Regions from separate parts of the Alteromonas sp. genome, predicted to be linked through region 2. Evidence: predicted binding sites of a transcription regulator. Region 2 holds the regulator's gene; each other region holds the start of a gene.
The links. The regulator MetJ, encoded in region 2, represses methionine synthesis genes. The targets are predictions, from matches to a motif close to TAGACGTCTAGACGTCTA.
Positions count from the first base shown of each region.

Region 1: thrA (bifunctional aspartate kinase/homoserine dehydrogenase I) is a predicted target of MetJ. The motif match lies at 3,170-3,187, and genes of this name have one in related genera.
Region 3: serA (phosphoglycerate dehydrogenase) is a predicted target of MetJ. The motif match lies at 2,223-2,240, and genes of this name have one in related genera.

Region 1 is NZ_CFHOXV010000001.1:68,133-72,264, forward strand. Features, by position in the region: gene thrB (homoserine kinase) at 1-502, opposite strand, end outside; gene thrA (bifunctional aspartate kinase/homoserine dehydrogenase I) at 519-2,984, opposite strand; gene AC4PME_RS00325 (alpha-amylase family glycosyl hydrolase) at 3,553-4,132, shown strand, end outside.
Region 2 is NZ_CFHOXV010000041.1:4,818-8,949, forward strand. Features, by position in the region: gene metF (methylenetetrahydrofolate reductase) at 222-1,106, opposite strand; gene metJ (met regulon transcriptional regulator MetJ) at 1,263-1,586, shown strand; gene AC4PME_RS17235 (MFS transporter) at 1,635-2,843, opposite strand; gene AC4PME_RS17240 (malic enzyme-like NAD(P)-binding protein) at 2,941-4,132, opposite strand, start outside.
Region 3 is NZ_CFHOXV010000003.1:199,250-203,381, reverse strand. Features, by position in the region: gene AC4PME_RS04015 (hypothetical protein) at 1-753, opposite strand, end outside; gene serA (phosphoglycerate dehydrogenase) at 963-2,192, opposite strand; gene rpiA (ribose-5-phosphate isomerase RpiA) at 2,331-2,990, opposite strand; gene AC4PME_RS04000 (5-formyltetrahydrofolate cyclo-ligase) at 3,050-3,670, opposite strand; gene AC4PME_RS03995 (hypothetical protein) at 3,654-3,869, opposite strand; gene AC4PME_RS03990 (nucleoside hydrolase) at 3,946-4,132, opposite strand, start outside.

The sequences.
Region 1 (4,132 bases), on a different contig from region 2:
TCACTTCGGCATCATTGCCGGTCATAAGGGTTAATCCGCCAAGATAACAGGGGGCAACATTGTCATAATGAATGCTGCCGCTAATCTGCCCTTCCAGCTCGCCCATCATTAACAGAAGCGCATTCTCATCAAAGGGATATTCAAAGTGTGCATTCAGTGCATGAAAGGCTGCAACGATAGAACTGGCACTGGAGCCAAGGCCGCTGCCAATGGGCAGGTTCTTATGCAAAATCAGTTCAACATGACGGGGGGGTTTGCCGGCTTTTACCATTTCTTCAAAAAAATGGGCATAGCATAAGGTAACAATGTTGTTATCGGCACCTGCCGGTAACTTATGGGCAAACGGGCCGGTGGCGGTCAAAGAAAATGCATCTGCATCTTTTACTTCAACAACATCGCCTAACTCAGTGCCGTCGACGGGTGCCAGTGCGGCACCCAACACATCAAAACCTAAACTTACATTGCCGATGGAGGCTGGCGCATAAGCGCGGGTGGTTTTCATACTACTCATCCTTCAATTACAGCGCCATTTGTTTCCACGGCATGGTACGCAGAATATCAGCAAACACACCGGCAGCGGTTACCGTACCACCCGCTCCGTAGCCGCGGATAACGTAAGGAATTGGCTGGTAATAGTCACTGCTGATTGCCAGCGCGTTCTCACCGTCTTTCACCGCAGCAAGAGGATGCGAAAGCGGCACCGCCTGAATGGTTACCTTACACTTGTCACCATCGATACTGCCGATATAACGCAACACACTGTCGTTGGCTTTGGCCTCTTCCACGCGCTGACCAAATGCGGCATCCAGCTCAGGTAACTGCTGCATAAACTCATCAATTGATGCACCTTCTGCAAAACCTTCCGGTAACACAGATTCAATCTGAATATCAGACAGTTCAAGCACCAGGCCGGCTTCACGTGCCATGATCAGCAGTTTACGGGCCACGTCCATGCCGCTTAAGTCATCACGTGGATCCGGCTCGGTATAGCCATTTACTTTTGCTGCACTGGTAGCCTGTGACAAGCTCATACCTTCTTCAAGCTTACCGAATACATAGGATAAGCTACCGGATAAAATGCCTTCAAACTGATGCAGCACGTCGCCGGCAGCAAACAATTTCTGCAGGTTATCGATAACCGGCAAGCCCGCACCGACGGTAGTTTCATATAAATACTGGCGATTTGTATTCTGCGCGGTTCTGCGCAGCTGACGGTAATACGCCATGGTGTCGGTGTTGGCTTTTTTGTTAGGTGTCACTACGTGGAAGCCCTGCTCCATCATATCCACGTACTGTGAAGCTACCGCTTCGTGACTGGTACAATCAACAATCACCGGATTTACCAGACTGTTGCTGTTAACAAACTGGTGTAAACGCTCAACACTTAACGACTCCTCAGAAGCTGCCAGTGCAGACTGCCAGTCGCCTGACACATCAATGCCCTGCGCGTTAAGCAGCAGTTTGCGGCTGTTGGCAATACCATATACACGTAACTGAATATTGCGCTTTAACAGTGCAGGTTGCTGACGGGCAATCTGACCCAGCAATTCTGTACCTACGTTACCGCAGCCAACCAGGAATACGTCAATGGTGTGGCGATCGGAGAAGAAGTTCTGGTGAATAACCCGTACCGCCTTCTTCGCCTTTTTCGCTTCGATAACCGTAGAGATGGAACGCTCTGAAGATCCCTGAGCAATGGCTACGTTGTTCACACGGGCTTGCGCCAGTGCAGCAAAGAACCGGGCTGCCAGGCCTTTTGTGTGACGCATTCCATCACCGACCAGAGTAACAATGGCTAAGTCGTGACGCACTTCAATTTGATCAAGCAACTGGTTTTGCAGTTCCAGAGCAAAGGCATCTTCCAGCAGTTGCTGTGCACGGGCCGCATCTTTTTCCTGTATACAGAAGCTGATGCTGTATTCCGAGCTGGACTGGGTGATCAGGCTGATGGAGATATTGGCATTACTCATCACCTCAAATACACGGCTTGCCATGCCTACCATGCCTTTGAGGCCAGGTCCGGCAACATTAAACATCGTGATGTTATCGAGCTGCGAAATACCTTTCACTGACGTCCATTTCTCGCTGGCTTCGTTACTGATTAGCGTGCCGGGCGCAGAAGGATTCAGGGTGTTTTTGATCAGGCAGGGAATGTGATGCTGAGCGATAGGACCTATGGTTTTCGGGTGCAGTACTTTGGCACCGAAGTAAGACAGCTCCATGGCTTCCTGATAAGTCAGCTTATCAAGTAATACTGCCCCTTCAACCTGATTCGGGTCAGCGTTATAAACACCGTCTACATCCGTCCAGATTTCACAGCAGTCTGCGTCGATACAGGCCGCAAGGATGGCAGCAGAGTAATCAGAACCGTTACGGCCGAGCGTGACTTTTTCACCCTCTTCATTAACTGCAACAAAGCCGGGCATAACCAGTAGTACTGAACCGTCGTTCTTTACGTCACTGAAACGAGCTTTACTCATTGCCACATCAGCAATGCTGTCGAGATATTCGCCGTGTGCCAGCACGTATTCGACCGGGTCGATGATACTGTTAACCACACCTTTACTCTGCAAAATCGCACTGAACAGCGTCACACTGATGTATTCGCCGATACTTAAGATGCCGGCAGCCACAGAATCCGGAGCACAACCAAGCAACTTAATGCCTTCCAGTTGTTGCTTAAGCGCAGACAAGCGCTCTGAGATAAATGAAGAAACGTGGTCGTGGGCGAAGTTATCTAAGGTGGTGTTTAATTCGTCAGCAATACCCTGAACAGTTTGCTCCAACTTTTCGAACAGAGGCTGGAAGTCATCCCCTGCGGCAGCCTGTTCACAAAGAGAAGAAAGCGCGTTGGTCACGCCCTTTGGCGCAGAAAGCACTACTGCTGCGCCATCGGTTTGGTGGGTGGTCATACAAATCCCGGTCACACGCAGGTATCGGGGTGCGTCGGCCAGAGAAGATCCACCAAACTTTAAGACTTTCATGTAATGCTCCTTTCGGTTTTATTTTGCTACATCAACGCTCAATTGCGTAAAAAAAAACCCGCTCCTGGTGAGGGCGGGCTTTCGATGTCTGGTTGCAATGTTGCGCACTAGCCAGCGACCGCCCTCAAAGAGGTGGTAATAATCATCGTGCCGGTGGTGCTAATCATTGTTTTCATACGGACAATTTGCCGTATAGACGTCTATCTGTCAACCGCGATTTTGCTTTTTCTGCGTAAAACACCGTCAGAACAGACAATTTACTCCTAAAGAGAGCCTTTTTCTGCCTTTTCATATTGCGATTCATCATATTTTGACAGGAAAAACGGGAATTTCATTGCGTACATTTTGCCGGAGCATTCCGTAATTTTTTCTTCCGGAGCCCAATGGGCACCCCGTTCAGGCCAGGGCAATGGAATTCTGCGCGGGAATAACTTTATATTTTTCATATCATTAGTGCATAAAAAAGGGCCGTACTCTCCGGTACAACGTCCGGCGCGTTGCGGCACTGTCTTTGCTATCTCAGCTTACACATGCCTATCAGATTTTATTTTTCCCGGAGAAAGTCCTTATGTCAGCGTTTAACGGAGTTTTAGGCGTCAGCCAGGCAGAGTCAGGTTATCAGTTTGCAGTGTGGGCGCCGAACGCCAAATCTGTATGTGTAACCGGAACATTTAATGAATGGGATGAGACTGCAAATCCTCTGGAATCCCGTGAAGGCGGAATCTGGGTTGGTTTTGCCGACAACGCGAAAAACGGTGATGAATACAAGTTTGCTATTACCACCTTGCAGGATGAGCTGTTATTAAAAAACGATCCCCGTGCCCGAAAGGTCACAAACAGTGTGGGAAACAGTGTTATTTACGATGATGAATATCAGTGGCAACACACACAATTTAAATCCGCCCCCCTTCATGAGCGCGTCATTTATGAAATGCATATTGGCACGTTTAATAAACCCGAAGATGGCCACGGCACATTTGCATCGGCCATAGAAAAGCTGCCTGAGTTGAAAGCGCTGGGCGTGACGATGGTTGAACTCATGCCTGTGAATGAATTCGCCGGGGATATAAGCTGGGGCTATAACCCTGCCTATCCCTTTGCAGTAGAAGAAGCCTACGGTGGTCCTGACGGACTGAAAGCCTTTATCG
Region 2 (4,132 bases):
ATGGGGGGAATGTTTTGTTGATTTCTCAGCAGATTGTAATCTCTGGCGCAGTGGCGAATTGACGAGAATAGTCAGGTATCGTAGCGATAAGGAGGAGGAGGCTAGGGGAAAAACCGTCTGCAGCAAGGATGCTGCAGTCGAGCCTCCAGGGATGGAGTTCCGGCGTGTTTTTCCCCTAGCCTCCGCATCCAGCGGAGATACCGTAATACGTCCGCCTCTCGTTAGCCGGCGCGAACGCCCAGCATGTGGCAGATGGCGTAGCTGAGTTCGCAGCGGTTCAGGGTGTAGAAGTGGAAGTGTTTCACCCCTTCTTTCGCCAGCACTTTTACTTGCTCCATGGCGATGTTTGCGCCAATCAGATTACGTGTTGCCTGGTCATCGTCATCCAGCCCTTCGTACATCTTGTGCAGCCAGCCCGGTACGTGAACATTGGTGAAACCGGCAAACTTAATCAGTGTCTGATAATTCGTCACCGGCAGGATCCCGGGAACGATATCCAAATCGATACCGGCTGCAGCAGCACGGTCACGGAAACGCAGGTAAACACTGGTGTCAAAAAAGAACTGAGTAATTGCTTCAGAAGCCCCGGCTTCCGCTTTACGCTTCAGGTTAAGCAGGTCGAACTGGGCATTCGGTGCTTCCGGATGTTTTTCCGGATAGGCAGCAACGGAAATATCAAAGTCTGCTACGTCTTTCAGCAGTGCCACCAGATCAGAAGCATACATTTCGGTTTTATCTACGCCCTTCGGTAAATCGCCACGCAGAGCAACAATGCGGCGAATACCCGAATCCCAGTATTCCTGAGCAATTTGTTTGAGTTCATCACGGCTTGCGTCCACACAGGTCAGGTGAGGGGCTGCCTGTACACCGGTTTGTTGTTGAATGCGTTTAACAACATCATGGGTACGGTCACGCTCACCACTGTTTGCACCGTAGGTCACAGACATATAAGAAGGCTTAAGAGGCGCCAGGCGTTCAACAGATTTCCACAGCGTTTGTTCCATCTTTTCCGAGTTAGGCGGAAAAAATTCAAAAGAGACATCAATGTCACGCAATTCGGACAATGACTGGTTTAAGGCGTCGATACCTTGTGCATAGGAAACCATTTTGTTGACTCACTCAATTCTTTGGACGTTTAGACGTCTAAACTAATTAATATATGTCTGGACGTCAAGAGGTTTACACGGCTTAATTGACCTTTTCGCTACATTGTTTAGAATTTCCGCTTATAAAGTAAAATAACAGGCAGTCCGAGATTTCACATGGCAGAATGGAATGGTAAGTATATACACCCTTACGCAGAGCATGGAAAAAAGAGTGAGCAAGTAAAGAAAGTCACTGTTTCTATTCCGATTAATGTGCTTAAGGTGCTCACAGACGAGCGAACCCGCAGACAAATTAATAACCTGCGTCACGCGACGAATTCAGAGTTACTGTGCGAAGCATTCCTTCATGCTTTCACCGGGCAGCCGCTGCCTGACGACGACGATTTGCGCAAAGATAACCCTAACCGTGTTCCTGCCGTTGCAAGGAAAATGATGGAAGAGATGGGGATCGACCCCACCGCCGACAACGAAGAAGAATAAAGTAAAGCCAGAGCGAATCACTCTGGCTTTTTTGTATCAGGGGCAAGCTTAGTCTTGTCTGGCTGAGGGCGGCTCGATTTTTTGCAATTCGAACAGGGGCCGGAAAGTTGAACGGAACAGGAGCACAATACCCAGGCTCATTACTCCGCCCGCAACCGCGCAGGCTACCGGACCAACAGCTGCCGTCACCGAACCACTTCTGAAATCTCCGAGTTCGTTGGAAGACGCGATGAACAGGGAGTTCACTGCACTCACCCGGCCACGTAGAGCGTCCGGTGTCATAATTTGTACCACTGAGCTTCTGATCACCACACTTATCATGTCTGAACCGCCATAAATCAGCAAAGCGAAGCAAGCCACATAAAGATTTTGTGAAAAGGCAAAGCCGATAATAGAAAAGCTGAAAAGGATCAGTGACCAGAACAGCAGCGGGCCGTTGCGTTCAATAGCCCGTTTACGTCGTACCATTGTCAGACCGATAAGCGTCGCACCCACAGCCGGCATGGCCCGCAATAAACCCAGTGTTTCCGGACCTTCATGTAAGACGTCTTTCACAAACACAGGTAATATGGCCATGACACTGCCACAAAGTATAACCACAAGATCAGTAAACAGCGCTCCGCGGACAACGTTGTTGTGCATCAGGTATTCCACACCGCTGAATATGTCTTTGAGCGCCAGTTTGCGCTCTGAATGAATGTTCAGAGCAGGCAACAAAGAAAAGCCACCCAGTGTAAACAGGCCGAAAATGATGAGCACCCAGTAGAGCTGACGGTCGAGCGCTGCCAGTAACACACCCGCGAGGAAAGGCCCCACGGTTAAGGCGATATTCCAGATAGAGCTTATGGCAGCCACCGCACGCCCCAGATGATCCGTGCTGACGATATTCGGCAACACAGACTGAATGGCCGGTGCGAAGAAAGCCCGCCCTGCGCCTAATACCGATAACGAGCAAAACAGCGCCCATTTATTCAGTTCCGGCTGATTCATCAGCAAAGCGACGGCCAGCACCACCAGTAACTGTAATCCGGCAGAAATTAACAGAATACTTTTGCGGGAAAAGTTGTCTGCAGCCCAGCCCGCCACGAGGAATAAACTGATTACCGGCACAATCTGAAAAATGCCTACCAGTGCCAGGTCAAAGGCCTCGCCGGTGGCTTCATATAAATGCCAGCCGATGCTGACTGCCATAGTTGAGCCGATAAGCGTGGTAGCTATTCGTCCGATGATGAGCCCGATAAGTGCTTTTGACCACATGAAATCTTTGTCCGTCAGATTAGGGGAAGCGGGAAGATAAACGAAAACGGGCCGGTAGTGTAACCGGCCCGTAACAAATGAAGTCAGTCTGCTTCAATCAGTCTTTGTTACCCGTGTATTTTGCCGGTAAGGATTCAACACCGGCAACGCCTGAGTCAATCGCTGCCTGTGCTACGGCACTGGCAATACGGTGAAGCAAACGGGGATCCATTGGTTTAGGAATGATGTAATCTTTACCAAATGTCAGCGATGCTGATTTACTGGCTTTCAATACTTCTTCAGGCACAGGCTCTTTCGATACTGAACGTAAAGCTTCTACCGCAGCAACTTTCATTTCGTCATTAATGGTCGAAGCACGCACATCCAGCGCACCACGGAAAATGAACGGGAAGCACAGTACGTTGTTCACCTGGTTGGGGTAATCTGAACGGCCTGTGGCCATGATCAAGTCACTGCGTACCTCATGGGCCAGTTCCGGTTTAATTTCCGGATCAGGGTTTGAGCAGGCGAATACCACCGGGTTTGGTGCCATCAGTTTCAGCGTTTCTGGAGGCAGTACGTCAGGGCCGGAAACACCGACAAAAATATCCGCACCATCCATAACATCGTCAAGGGTACGTTTGTCCGTGTTGTTGGCGAACAACATTTTGTGTTCCGTGAGATCGTCACGGCGGGTATGAATCACCCCTTTACGATCGAGCATATAAATGCGTTCACGCTGGGCGCCGCACTTGATCAGCAGCTCCATACAGGCAACGGCGGCAGCACCGGCTCCCATACAAACAATTTTGGCGTCTTCGATGTTCTTGCCCTGAATTTCCAGCGCGTTGAGCATACCGGCCGCTGTTACAATGGCGGTACCGTGTTGATCGTCATGGAATACCGGAATCTTGCAGCGTTTGATCAGTTCCTGCTCGATTTCGAAACATTCCGGCGCTTTGATATCTTCAAGATTAATACCGCCGAACGTATCAGCGATATTGGCAACCGTGTTGATGAATTCTTCAGTAGTCCGGTGTTTAACTTCAATATCGATGGCATCCAGTCCGGCAAAACGCTTAAACAGTAACGCTTTACCCTCCATCACTGGTTTTGATGCCAGCGGACCTAGATTACCTAATCCGAGAATGGCCGTACCATTACTGATTACTGCAACCATATTACCTTTGGCGGTATAGCGGTATGCTGCATCCGGATCTTCGGCAATTTCACGTACCGGCTCGGCCACGCCGGGGCTGTAGGCCAGTGCTAAATCATCTACGCTGTCAGCCGGAGTCGACAGTTCTACC
Region 3 (4,132 bases), on a different contig from region 2:
GGCAGCCAGATCGTAGCGGTAATCCAGATACTGCAGCTCTACTTTCCAGGGTTTCTGGTTATGGCGCAGGTGTACAGCATAAGCGGTCATGTCTCCGCTATCCTGTGTATCAAAATTAAATATGTCACCCTGCTGAAATGATACGCCGATGTCGGTGGTGGAGCGGGGAAGTAGTCTGGCTTCGTAATTTACCCGCAAGTTGTACTGGCCATCTTCCTGATTACGGTATTCGCCGTCATCAGCGACGTCAAAGGAGTAGCGGCCAAAGCGGGCGGCATTATTGTATTCATCATTCAGAAAATAGCCGGCGTGAACCGTAAACGGACCCCGTTCATAACGGGCAACAACCCCTGCATCATAATCATCTTCAAAACCAATATAGTAATTGGCGGAGAACCAGAAGCTGTTTGAAGCGAAAGGTAACAATCCGAAGGGGACTTTAGTGATACCGCCGGTGACATCCAGGTATTCGTCGTAATGCCAGGTCAGATCTGCATAGCGGACCGTATCGAAATCAGTATTTTCATACCAACGGTAATCAGCTTTGTAGGAAAAGTCATCGAATTTTCCGTCGACGGTGAGTTTGATTGACTCAAATTCCAGTCCGTCCCGTATTGCCGGCGCCTGCCAGTCACGGTGACCGTAATTGACTCTCACATGACCGCCAAGGTTAAAGTTATCTTCTTCTGCAGTGACGGGACCACACAAAGCGGTTATCCCTAACGTCATGCACAGTGCGTTTCTTCTCATCATGCTTAAAAGCCCTGAGGTTAAATACGTGCGCCGTCATGGCCCAACGTAGCAGGTGTTAAATTTATGTGTCACAGAAAAGATACACGGCAGCACAAAGCTGAGATCAAACAGAGCAGGATTTAACTGCGGAAGGCGTGACCAGAAGAGATAAAAAAATCCGGTGTACAGAGACACCGGATTTGATTTTGAACATAATCCTTTCGAAGGGATCAGTGCAGAAGGCGGGTTTTAATTGTGCCTTTGATGTTTTGAAGCTGGGCCAGACCTTCATCGGCTTTGTTTGCTTCCACATCAACAACTACGTAACCGATATCTGCAACGGTTTGCAGATACTGAGCTTCAATGTTGATACCTTTTTCTGCGAATGTCTGGTTAATCTGGTTCAGTACACCCGGACGGTTTTCGTGGATGTGCAGTAAGCGTGAACGGCCGGGGTGATCCGGTAAGGATACTTCAGGGAAGTTCACTGCAGACAGCGTTGAACCGTTGTCTGAGTATTTCGCCAGTTTACCGGCTACTTCAATACCGATATTTTCCTGCGCTTCCTGTGTGCTGCCGCCCACGTGGGGGGTAAGGATCACATTATCAAACTGACGCAGCGGTGATTCGAATTCTTCAGTATTCGATTTCGGCTCAACCGGGAATACATCGATAGCGGCACCGGCAAGGTGTTCGCTTTCCATAGCTTCAACCAGTGCATCGATATCAACAACAGTACCACGGGACGCATTGATAAGAATGGCGCCTTTTTTCATTTTCGACAGTTCTGCTTTACCAATCATGTCTTTAGTAGACAGGGTTTCAGGAACATGCAGAGAAACGACGTCAGATGTCGCCAGAAGGGTATCCAGCGATTTCACCTGCACAGAGTTACCCAGTACCAGCTTGTCTTCAATATCGTAGAACTGAACGCGCATGCCCAGGTGCTCAGCAAGAATGCTCAGCTGTGTTCCAATGTGGCCGTAGCCAATGATACCCAGCGTTTTACCACGGGCTTCGTATGAGCCTACAGCACTCTTTTCCCACTCACCACGATGGGCTTTGGCATTCTTGGACGGTACGCCGCGAAGAAGAAGAATTAACTGGCCCAGCACCAGTTCTGCAACAGAACGGGTGTTAGAAAATGGCGCGTTGAATACAGGAATGCCTTTAAACTGAGTGGCTTTCAAATCTACCTGATTGGTACCGATACAGAAGCAACCTACAGCAACCAGCTTTTCAGCGGCCTGAACCACGGCCTCAGTGATCTGAGTACGTGAACGGATTCCGATAAAGTGAACATCCTTCACTTTTTCGATGAGATCTTCTTCTGACAGGGAGGTCTTCAGATACTCAACATTGGTGTAACCGTTACTGTTTAAGGTTTCAACGGCACTTTGGTGAACGCCTTCCAGTAGCAATATACGGATCTTGTCCTTGGGTAGGGATACTTTACTCATTGCCTCACATCTCGAATAGTTGGTTGCAAAAAGACATCTGGACGTCTATATGGGCAAAATAACAGATATCGTTGTTGGTTAAAAGCGCTATTTCATTCAGCAAGCCTTATATCCGGCTTGCTGACAGGGTGATTAAGTTTAGTCGCTGACCGTAATTACGCCCGAACCGGTTGCTACCAGTACAATATCTGCGCCACGGTTGGCAAAAATACCGTTAGTGACTACGCCGGCCAGACTGTTAATAGCATCTTCCATTTCACGGGGATTAATGATGTTCAGGTTGTGAACATCCAGTATCACGTTGCCGTTGTCAGTCACCACGCCTTCACGGTAAACCGGATCGCCACCCAGTTTTACCAGCTCTCTGGCTACGTAAGAGCGCGCCATGGGAATGACTTCAACAGGGAGCGGAAATTTGCCCAGTACCGGTACCTGTTTGGTGTCGTCTACAATGCACACGAAAGTTTTCGCTACCGCTGCGACGATTTTTTCACGCGTCAGGGCTGCGCCGCCGCCTTTGATCATGTGTTTGTGTTCTGTCACTTCATCAGCGCCGTCAACATAAACAGAAAGGCTGTCTACTTCATTCAGCGAAAACACTTCAATGCCGTGGGCTTTAAGTTTTTCTGTTGATGCGTCTGAGCTGGATACTGCGCCAATAATCTTGTGTTTAATGTCTGCCAGCGCATCAATAAAAAAATTGACCGTTGAGCCTGTGCCCACACCAACAATGGTGTCCGGCTCTACATATTTTATGGCTGCTTCAGCTACAGCTTTCTTCTTCGCGTTCTGATCCATAGGGGTTCTCCAAAGTTTTGCAGAAGTTTAACTGAAAACTGCAGGAATGGGAGACGAAATTAAGGGCAATTAGTCTTATCCGGCCGTATTACGCCGGAAGGCGTGATGATGAGATCCAGGGGGAAATCCCAGGGTTCAACCGGCAGCGCGTCAACCTGCTGGCAATCATGTGCGATACCGGCAAGCAGGGGGCGGGAAGCTGCGTTGCGATAGGGCGCCAGCGTACGATCGTAAAATCCGCCACCCATGCCCAGCCGGTTTCCTTTTTCGTCGAAACCGGTGAGCGGCATCAGAATTAAATCATGACGGGAAAAAGGTATCACATCAGGGCAGCGTAACTGAGGCTCAGCAATATTGAAGCGGTTATTCACCAGTATGGTGTTGTCATGATAGTGCAAAAATAGCAGATGCTGACGGTTAAACGGATGCAGTACCGGCAGGCTGACGATTTTATTCTGGGCTGCCGCGGTGGTAATGGTGTCCGAAAGGCTGACTTCTCCGTCGTTTGCCAGGTATGCCGCTACATGCGTGGCTTGTTGCCATTCCGGCAGTGCCGTCAGCTCACGGCTCAGGCTTACGGCAGCCTGAGCCTGCGTCTCTTCAGACAGGTTGTTGCGGCGTAACCGCAGTACTTTACGTAATTCCTGACGTGTTAATCCTGCGCTACTGATTTTTTCCATCGGGTAATAAGAAGAAACTTAAGGTGTCGCAAAGTGTATCATTATTCACAGGCAGTGTGAGGGCGGCATCAATGCCGGTTTGCCGCAATTGTTTGTCTTCAGTGAATAAGTCTTCTGTTAAAGCCACTATAGCTAAACAGGGGTCCTGTTGTCTGAACTGAGTGATTTCTTCATTTTCCGGTAATGGCGGTTGAATCATGATTTCCCCGGGCTGTCCTTAAGTCATAAAAAAAGCGCCCGGAGGCGCTTTTAGCAGGGAAATACTCCTCCGGACTTTATAAAGCGTAGGTGTCGATGAACAATTGTTCCAGTTTTTCGTGATTAACATCGGTTGCGACATCAATCATTTGCGCTTCAGTCCATAGCGGGCTTGGTGTTGAACCTGCCGGAGCGACGACTGTTTGTCCTCTGTCCAGTTCACCGGTACCTACACGGGCGTGGCCACGGGTAATGGTAAACAGT